2 regions of the Streptomyces sp. NPDC097617 genome follow, and region 1 is predicted to be linked to the other one. Evidence: predicted binding sites of a transcription regulator. Region 1 holds the regulator's gene; the other holds the start of a gene.
What was found. The regulator HrcA, encoded in region 1, represses chaperone genes, less so after heat shock. The targets are predictions, from matches to a motif close to TTNGCACTCNGNNNNNCNGAGTGCNAA.
Positions count from the first base shown of each region.

Region 2: groL (chaperonin GroEL) is a predicted target of HrcA. The motif match lies at 3,408-3,434, and genes of this name have one in related genera.

Region 1 covers NZ_JBIWCL010000015.1:151,571-156,365, reverse strand. Annotated here, with positions in the region: gene ACIQZO_RS23940 (DUF3097 domain-containing protein) at 1-268, opposite strand, end outside; gene ACIQZO_RS23935 (MBL fold metallo-hydrolase) at 297-1,022, opposite strand; gene hrcA (heat-inducible transcriptional repressor HrcA) at 1,169-2,185, shown strand; gene dnaJ (molecular chaperone DnaJ) at 2,186-3,322, shown strand; gene ACIQZO_RS23920 (nitronate monooxygenase) at 3,480-4,571, shown strand; gene ACIQZO_RS23915 (16S rRNA (uracil(1498)-N(3))-methyltransferase) at 4,568-4,795, shown strand, end outside.
Region 2 covers NZ_JBIWCL010000006.1:216,638-221,432, forward strand. Annotated here, with positions in the region: gene ACIQZO_RS13635 (phosphoribosylanthranilate isomerase) at 234-839, opposite strand; gene ACIQZO_RS13640 (hypothetical protein) at 881-1,459, opposite strand; gene groL (chaperonin GroEL) at 1,618-3,240, opposite strand; gene ACIQZO_RS13650 (cold-shock protein) at 3,550-3,756, opposite strand; gene ACIQZO_RS13655 (MoaD/ThiS family protein) at 4,172-4,450, opposite strand; gene thrC (threonine synthase) at 4,489-4,795, opposite strand, start outside.

The DNA of each region.
Region 1 (4,795 bases):
CCGTGAGGCGCGGTCCCGCGGGCCCGCGCGCGGGCCGGACCAGGGTGACCGCCTCGCCGTCCAGCAGGAAGCCCCGCGGCTCCATCGGGAACACCCGGCGCTTGCCGAAGCGGTCCTCCAGGGTCACCGTGCCCGCCTCGCAGGCCACCACCGCGCCGCAGAAGTCCGTACCGGCGACCTCGACCACGAGGTCGCGGTCCGCCGCCACCTCCGGCACGGCCTTGGGTCGCTTCCACTGCGGGGTCAGGTCGGGGGAGTACTCGCGCATCCGGCCGACAGTAGGAGAGCCGCGCGCGTCACGCCTCCGACACGCCGAAACGGGCCGCCAGTGTGGCGCGTTGCGCACGGACGAAGTCCGCCCCGACCACCGCTCCGTGACCCGGCACGTACAGTGCGTCGTCACCGCCCAGCGACAGCAGCCGGTCCAGGGCGGCGGGCCACTGGCCGGGCGTGGCGTCCGGGCCCGCCATGGGCTCGCCCGACTCCTCGACCAGGTCCCCGCAGAAGACCACCTCGCGCTCACCCGGTACGAAGACGGCCAGGTCGTGCCCGCTGTGCCCGGGCCCCACATTGGCCAGCAGCACCTGTACGCCGCCCAGTTCCAGCGTCCACTCGCCCGACACCCCGTGCCGGGGCAGCACCAAGAGGTCTACCGCCTCCGCCGCCTCCGCCTCGGCGAGCCCCTGCCCGACCGCGTCCCGGCGCAGCTCCTCGCGTTCCGCCGACAGCAGCGAGTCCAGCCCGACCGCGCCGAACACCTCGGCCCCGGCGAAGGCGGCCCCGCCCAGGACATGATCGAAATGACCGTGCGTGAATGCGATATGGGTTACGCCCCGACCCGTCAGCCGCTCCGCCTCGGCGCGCACCTCGGCGCCCTCGCGCAGGCACGACCCGGGGTCGATCAGGAGGACCGAATCCTCGCCCACCACCAGCCCCACGGTGCAGTCCCACACCGGCAGCCGCCGCCGCCCGGCCCTTCCGGTCAGCCGTTCCCACCCGCACTCTTCCCAACGCACGTCCATGCGGCGACGCTACCCTGGCGGGCCTCCCTTGCCAGGGGCTCGCCGCCCGGCCGTACACTGAGCGGGGGCTCTCTGGCACTCGAACGAACAGAGTGCCAACAAACACGGCAGTACACGGCAACGGACCACAGCTGGAGGTGTGCGCGATGCTCAGCGAACGCAGACTCGAAGTGCTGCGCGCCATCGTCCAGGACTACGTCGGGACGGAGGAGCCGGTCGGCTCCAAGGCGCTCACCGAGCGGCACCGGCTCGGCGTCTCGCCCGCCACCGTGCGCAACGACATGGCCGTGCTGGAGGAGGAGGGCTACATCGCCCAGCCCCACACCAGCGCCGGCCGGATCCCCACCGACAAGGGCTACCGGCTCTTCGTCGACAAGCTGGCGGGGGTCAAGCCGCTGTCGTCGCCCGAGCGCCGGGCGATCCAGAACTTCCTCGACGGCGCCGTCGACCTCGACGACGTGGTCGGCCGCACGGTGCGGCTGCTCGCGCAGCTGACCCGGCAGGTCGCCGTCGTCCAGTATCCGAGCCTGACCCGGTCGACCGTCCGGCACGTGGAGCTGCTCTCGCTGGCTCCCGCACGCCTGATGCTCGTACTGATCACGGACACCGGACGCGTCGAGCAGCGGCTCATCGACTGCCCGAGCCCCTTCGGCGAGACCTCGCTCGCGGACCTGCGGGCCCGGCTCAACAGCCGGGTCGTCGGGCGGCGCTTCACCGATGTGCCCCCGCTCGTCCAGGACCTCCCCGAATCCTTCGAGGCCGAGGACCGCGGCACGGTCTCCACGGTGCTCGGGACCCTCCTCGAAACCCTGGTCGAGGAGGCCGAGGAGCGGCTGATGATCGGCGGTACCGCCAATCTCACCCGCTTCGGACACGATTTTCCCCTGACGATCAGGCCGGTGCTCGAAGCGCTGGAGGAGCAGGTCGTGCTCCTCAAGCTGCTGGGCGAGGCCAATGAGTCGGGAATGGCCGTACGGATCGGGCATGAGAACGCCTACGAGGGACTGAACTCCACGTCGGTCGTCTCGGTCGGTTACGGTTCGGGCGGCGAAGCAGTCGCCAAACTCGGCGTGGTCGGACCGACCCGCATGGACTACCCCGGAACGATGGGAGCGGTACGCGCAGTGGCACGTTACGTCGGACAGATCCTGGCGGAGTCGTAAGTGGCCACGGACTACTACGCCGTTCTCGGCGTGCGCCGCGACGCATCGCAGGACGAGATCAAGAAGGCCTTCCGGCGCCTCGCGCGTGAACTCCACCCGGATGTGAATCCGGACCCGAAGACGCAGGAGCGCTTCAAGGAGATCAACGCGGCCTACGAGGTGCTGTCGGACCCGCAGAAGAAGCAGGTCTACGACCTCGGCGGCGACCCGCTGTCCTCCTCGGGCGGCGGCGGAGCCGGCGGCTTCGGAGCGGGTGGCTTCGGCAACTTCTCCGACATCATGGACGCCTTCTTCGGCCAGGCCTCGCAGCGCGGACCGCGCTCGCGGACCCGGCGCGGACAGGACGCCATGATCCGCCTCGACCTGGAGCTGGACGAGGCGGCCTTCGGAACCACCAAGGACATCCAGGTCGACACGGCCGTCGTCTGCAACACCTGCTCCGGTGAGGGTGCCGCTCCCGGCACCTCGGCGCAGACCTGCGACATGTGCCGTGGCCGTGGTGAGGTCTCGCAGGTCACCCGGTCCTTCCTGGGCCAGGTCATGACCTCGCGGCCCTGCCCGCAGTGCCAGGGCTTCGGCACCGTGGTCCCGACCCCGTGCCACGAGTGCGCGGGCGACGGCCGGGTCCGCTCCCGTCGCAGCCTCACGGTCAAGATCCCGGCCGGTGTCGAGAACGGCACCCGGATCCAGCTCGCGGGCGAGGGCGAGGTCGGCCCCGGCGGCGGCCCTGCCGGCGACCTGTACGTGGAGATCCACGAGCTGGCGCACCCGACCTTCCAGCGGCGCGGGGACGACCTGCACTGCACGGTGACCCTCCCGATGACGGCGGCCGCACTGGGCACCAAATGCCCGCTGGAGACGCTCGACGGGCTGGAGGAGATCGACATCCGGCCCGGCACCGGGTCCGGACAGGCGATCCCGCTGCACGGGCGCGGCGTCACCCACCTGCGCGGTGGCGGACGCGGCGACCTGATCGTCCACGTCGAGGTCACCACCCCGGGCAAGCTGGACGCCCAGCAGGAGGACCTGCTCCGCCAGCTCGCGAAGCTGCGCGGTGAGGAGCGGCCGATGGGCCAGTTCGCGCCGGGCCAGCAGGGGCTGTTCAGCCGGCTGAAGGACGCGTTCAACGGTCGCTGACCGACCGCGCACCACCGTCACGAGCCCGGCCAGGGGATTCCCCGGCCGGGCTCGTCGCATGAGCCCCCGCAGTGGCCGAAAGCCCGCCGGGAGGAGGACTATGCCAGGCGAATGTGGTGATTCGGCCGCATGCGCCGGACGTGGCACGATGCAGTCCATGTCCTCGGCAGCGAACGGTCTCGCCCCGTACCCGATCGTGCAGGCTCCCATGGCGGGCGGCGCCTCCTGCCCCGCGCTCGCCGCTGCCGTGTGCGAGGCGGGTGGACTGGGCTTCCTGGCCGGCGGCTACAAGACCGCCGACGGGATGTACCACGAGATCAAGCAGGTGCGCGCGCTCACCCGGCGCCGTTTCGGCGTCAACCTCCTGATGCCGCAGACCGGTTACGTCGACCCGGCCGCCGTGGAGACCTACCGCGGGCAGCTGGCCGGTGAGGCGAGCTGGTACGCGATCTCGCTTGCCGACGAGGACATCATCGGCACCAGCGACGACGGCTACGACGCCAAGCTCGCCATCCTCCTCGAAGACCCGGTCCCCGTGGTCTCCTTCACCTTCGGCTGTCCCACCTCCGCGGCCCTCGCCGCCCTGCGCAAGGCCGGTACGTACACCGTCGTCACGATCACCTCCGTCGAGGAGGCCCGCAGCGCCCAGCACGCGGGCGCCGACGCGGTCTGCGTCCAGGGCACCGAGGCCGGCGGCCACCAGGGCACCCACCGGGACGACCCGCAGATCGACGGGACGGCGACCGTGGGACTCCTCACGCTGGTGGCGCAGGTACGGGAGGCGGTCGCCCTCCCGATCATCGCGGCGGGCGGCATCATGCGCGGCTCGCAGATCGCGGGCCTGCTGGCGGCCGGCGCGGAGGCGGCGCAGCTCGGGACGGCCTTCCTGGCCTGCCCGGAGTCCGGGGCGGACCCGGTGCACAAGAAGGCGCTGACGGACGCGCTGTTCGTCCGCACCGAGCTGACCCGGGCCTTCTCCGGGCGGCTGGCGCGGGGGCTGGTGAACCGCTTCGTGCGCGAGCACGGGCCGTACGCCCCGGCCGCGTACCCGCAGGTCCACCACCTGACCTCGGGGCTGCGCAAGGCCGCCGCGGCAGCCGGGGATCCGCAGGGCATGGCGCTGTGGGCGGGCCAGGGTCACCGGATGGCGCGACCGCTGCCCGCGGGGGAGCTGGTGGAGGTGCTGGCGGCCGAACTGGCCCAGGCGCAGAGCACGTTGAAGGCAACGCAGATGAGGAGTGCGTCATGACCGCCCCGGTGTTCGTGGTGGAAGAGGTCCCCTCGGGGCCGGAGTTCGTCCTGGACGGGCCGGAGGGCCGCCACGCCGTGTCCGTGAAGCGGCTGAACCCGGGCGAGGATGTCGTCCTCACGGACGGCCGGGGCGGCTGGGCGGAAGCGGTCGTGAAGGCCGCCGAGGGCAAGGACCGGCTCGTCGTGGCGGTGTCCTCGGCGGGGCGGGAGCCGGAGCCGCAG
Region 2 (4,795 bases), on a different contig from region 1:
CCCGGTGCGCCGGTCCGTCAAGCCCCGAATATCCGCGCCGTGACGCGGGTACGCGCACGAGGCGCAATGGAGATCAGACCGCTCCCCCGAAACCGCAGAGGACCGCTCCCATGGCCTTCACGAGGACCCGCCGCCTGGCCTTCGCACTCGTCACCCTGCTGGCCGGCCGCCCGGCTCCCGCCCCCGCCGCCGGCTGACCCCGGCCGGGCCGTCAGCAGGACGTCAGCGGGCCGTCAGCGGCAGCGAGCCGCGGCCTCGATGAAGGCACGGATCAGCTCCGGCGACTTCACGCCGCGTTCCCGCTCCACCCCGCTGGACACGTCCACGCCCCAGGCCCCGGTGGTCGTGAGCGCCTCGCGCACGTTGCCCGGGTTGAGCCCGCCCGCGAGCAGCCAGCGGCCCTCCGGTGCGGTGAACTCGGCGGCGCCCCAGTTCCACGGCTTGCCGGAGCCCGGGTCGGGCGCGTCCAGCAGCAGCAGGTCCTCGCCGTACTCGCCGCAGCGCTTCACGTGCTCCGCGGTGGCCCGCAGCAGGGTCCGGCCCTCGGCGCGCAGCGCCGCGAAGTCCTCGGGGCCCTCCTCGCCGTGCAGCTGCACCCCGCGCACCCCGCTCTCCTCGGCGAACCGGCGCACCTCCGCCACCGACTGACCCCGGAACACCCCGACGGTCAGCACCCCTTCGGGCACCCGCGCGGCCAGCTCACGCGCGGTGACGGCATCGACCGTCCGCGGGCTCCCCGGCGCGAAGACGAACCCGACGGCATCGGCCCCGGCGGCCACGGCCACGTCGACGTCGTGCGCGGTCCGCAGCCCACAGATCTTGATGAACGGCTCAGCCATGCGCCCAGCCTAAGCCGACCGGGACGGCCGGGGCGTCCCCTTCACCGGCCCACCTGCACGGGGCCGAGGACGGCCCCGCCGATCGCGGCGGCGAGATGGGCGGCGCCAGCGGGGTCCTCGTACCGGAAGTGCACGTGGACCGTGTGCCGGCCGTCGGGATGCTCCTCGTTCAGGTCCAGTTCCACGCGCTGGTTCGTCGAGTCCTCCGACTGGTCCGCGATCTCGGGTCTCTCCTCCCGGACTCCGCGCCAGAGCATCGTGCCCGCCCCGTCGCCCAGCGCCCGCAGGAACGACTCCTCGACGGCCGGGCCCGGAGCCGCGTACCCGTCGACGGTCAGCGGCAGTACGGCCGCCAGCTCACGGTCATGGGCGGGCAGGTCCGAGCCCGGGTACCAGAGGTCCGGATCGTAGGCGTCCGAGTCCGGGTCGTACGACGACTCGAACAGGCCCGCCGGCAGCAGCTCCCCCATCGCCCGGGCCTCCTCGACGGTGTGCAGCCGCGCGCACAGCCACACCTCCCCGTCGAGCCGCTGCATCCGCGCGCAGAGCAGGCGGGCCCGCCGGCATGCCTCGGCGGTGTCGTCGGCCCGGTACACGGCATAGGCCCTCGAGCTCCCCATGGGCCCACCGTCGCACGTCCGCAACCGGCCCGGCCAGCGGTTTTCCCGACCGGTCGGGGGACGGGCGCGCGCCGGAAACGCCCGAGGGCGGCACCCCCGTCGGGGTGCCGCCCTCGTTCGAGAACAGCCGATCAACCAGTGGCCGGAGCCGGGGTCGATCAGAAGTCCATGTCACCACCCGGCATGCCGCCGCCCGCGGGGGCACCGGCCTTCTCGGGCTTGTCGGCGATGACGGCCTCGGTCGTCAGGAACAGCGCGGCGATCGACGCGGCGTTCTGCAGCGCGGAGCGCGTGACCTTCGCCGGGTCGATGATGCCCTCGGCGATCATGTCGACGTACTCGCCGGTCGCGGCGTTCAGGCCGTGACCGATCGGCAGGTTGCGCACCTTCTCGACGACGACGCCACCCTCGAGACCACCGTTGACGGCGATCTGCTTGAGCGGGGCCTCCAGGGCGAGCTTCACGGCGTTGGCGCCGGTCGCCTCGTCACCCTCGAGCTCCAGCTTCTCGAAGACCGCGGAGGCCTGCAGCAGGGCCACGCCGCCACCGGCGACGATGCCCTCCTCGACGGCCGCCTTCGCGTTGCGAACGGCGTCCTCGATGCGGTGCTTGCGCTCCTTGAGCTCGACCTCGGTCGCGGCGCCGGCCTTGATGACGGCCACGCCGCCGGCCAGCTTCGCGAGGCGCTCCTGGAGCTTCTCGCGGTCGTAGTCCGAGTCGGAGTTCTCGATCTCGGCGCGGATCTGGTTCACGCGACCCTGGACCTGGTCGCTCTCACCGGAACCGTCGACGATGGTGGTCTCGTCCTTGGTGATGACGACCTTGCGGGCGCGGCCGAGCAGGTCGAGACCGGCGTTCTCGAGCTTGAGGCCGACCTCCTCGGAGATGACCGTGCCGCCCGTGAGGATGGCGATGTCACCGAGCATGGCCTTGCGGCGGTCACCGAAGCCCGGGGCCTTGACGGCGACGGACTTGAAGGTGCCACGGATCTTGTTGACGACGAGGGTGGAGAGCGCCTCGCCCTCGACGTCCTCGGCGATGATCAGCAGCGGCTTGCCGGACTGCATGACCTTCTCCAGGAGCGGCAGCAGGTCCTTGACCGAGCCGATCTTGGAGTTGACGATCAGGATGTACGGGTCGTCGAGGGACGACTCCATGCGCTCCATGTCGGTGGCGAAGTACGCCGAGATGTAGCCCTTGTCGAAGCGCATGCCCTCGGTGAGCTCGAGCTCCAGACCGAAGGTCTGGGACTCCTCGACGGTGATGACGCCTTCCTTGCCGACCTTGTCCATGGCCTCGGCGATGAGCTCGCCGATCTGGGTGTCGGCGGCGGAGATGGAGGCCGTCGAAGCGATCTGCTCCTTGGTCTCGACATCCTTGGCCTGGGCGAGCAGCGCGGCGGAGACGGCCTCGACGGCCTTCTCGATACCGCGCTTGAGGGCCATCGGGTTCGCACCGGCGGCCACGTTGCGCAGGCCCTCACGGACGAGCGCCTGGGCCAGAACGGTGGCGGTGGTCGTACCGTCGCCGGCGACGTCGTCCGTCTTCTTGGCGACTTCCTTGACCAGCTCGGCGCCGATCTTCTCGTACGGGTCCTCGAGCTCGATCTCCTTGGCGATGGAGACACCATCGTTGGTGATCGTGGGGGCGCCCCACTTCTTCTCAAGGACGACGTTGCGACCCTTGGGGCCAAGGGTGACCTTGACGGCGTCGGCGAGCTGGTTCATCCCACGCTCGAGACCGCGCCGGGCCTCCTCGTTGAACGCAATGATCTTGGCCATCTGAAGTGGTCCTCCCGGACAGCGGTGGATTGCTCCCAGGACCGCGCCCGCGCCCGCGACGGACGGCCTGCGTGCCCGGCGGTTCCTTCCCGCCGAACACTGCGGGCCTCACCGACCCGGTCCTCGTTTCAGTAGCACTCTCACCTGGAGAGTGCTAACGCCAATGATTAGCACTCGACCCCCTCGAGTGCAAGCTGCTTGGGTGAACGCCCCGCCGTTGCAGGGCATACGCACGAGGGGCCCACATCCCGTGTCCAGGATGTGGGCCCCTCGTGGTGTTCCAGGTGTCGGCGGTCGATCGCGCCAGGACTAGCCGAGTGCGAGCTTGACCATGTCCGCCTGCGGACCCTTCTGGCCCTGCGAGATCTCGAACTCGACCCGCTGACCCTCTTCAAGGGTGCGGTACCCGTCCATCTGGATGGCGCTGTAGTGGACGAACACATCCGCACCACCGTCGACCGCGATGAAGCCGTAGCCCTTCTCCGCGTTGAACCACTTGACGGTGCCCTGAGCCATGCCTAACTCCCCTATTACTGGCCCTTGCGCAGGAACGCACTTCGCGATCCCGGGTCAGAACTTGCGTCGGAACGCGTCGACCGAGGCTGAATGTATCTGCGCGGATGCTGTCTGCAACAGGTCAATCCGATGAGAATTCTGGACACCGGGAAACATTGAAATAGAGTGAAAATTTGCCATACTCCCGGGCAACTCGGGCCTGACATAACTCGCCAAAGCCCCATAGCGCACTCGCATGTTGGCCCAATGTCGACCCTTGCGCGGCCCGTTCATATGCAGGGGGCAAGAACAGCGGAGGGGACTTCCCCAACCTTACCGCGCCCAATCAAGCAGAATTGCCCCCTCCGCTTTTAGCGGAGGGGGCAATTTCGGTTTGCGCGTGTCACCTGGGAGGTGACCCCGGAGATCCGGGCAATCAGCAACCGCCCGCGACGGCCGGGATGATCGAGACACCGGCGCCGTCAGGCGTCACCGCCTGCAGCCCGCCCTCGAAGCGCACGTCGTCGTCGTTCACGTAGACGTTCACGAAACGGCGCAGCTTGCCCTGGTCGTCCAGGACGCGCGCGGCGATGCCCGGGTGGCTCTTCTCCAGGGACTCGATGACCTCGGCGAGGGTCGCGCCCTCGGCCGGGACCTCGGCGACGCCGCCGGTGTAGGTGCGCAGGATGGTGGGGATGCGGACGTTGACGCTCATGGCGCTACTGCCTTTCCGGTAGGGCGGAGGAGAAGGGGTCAGACCAGGCCGGCGGCGCGGAACGCGTCCAGGCTCGGGCGGATGGTGGCGGTCTGCCCGCTGTCCGCGGCCACCGCCTCCAGGGTCTTGAGGCCGTCACCGGTGTTGAGGACGACAGTGGTCAGCGTCGGGTCGAGCTGCCCGTTGTCGATGAGCTTCTTCGTCACGCCGACGGTCACACCGCCCGCGGTCTCGGCGAAGATGCCCTCGGTCTGCGCGAGGATCTTGATGGCCTCGACGACCTGCTCGTCGTTCACGTCCTCGACGAATCCGCCGGTGCGGCGCGCGATGTCCAGGACGTACGGG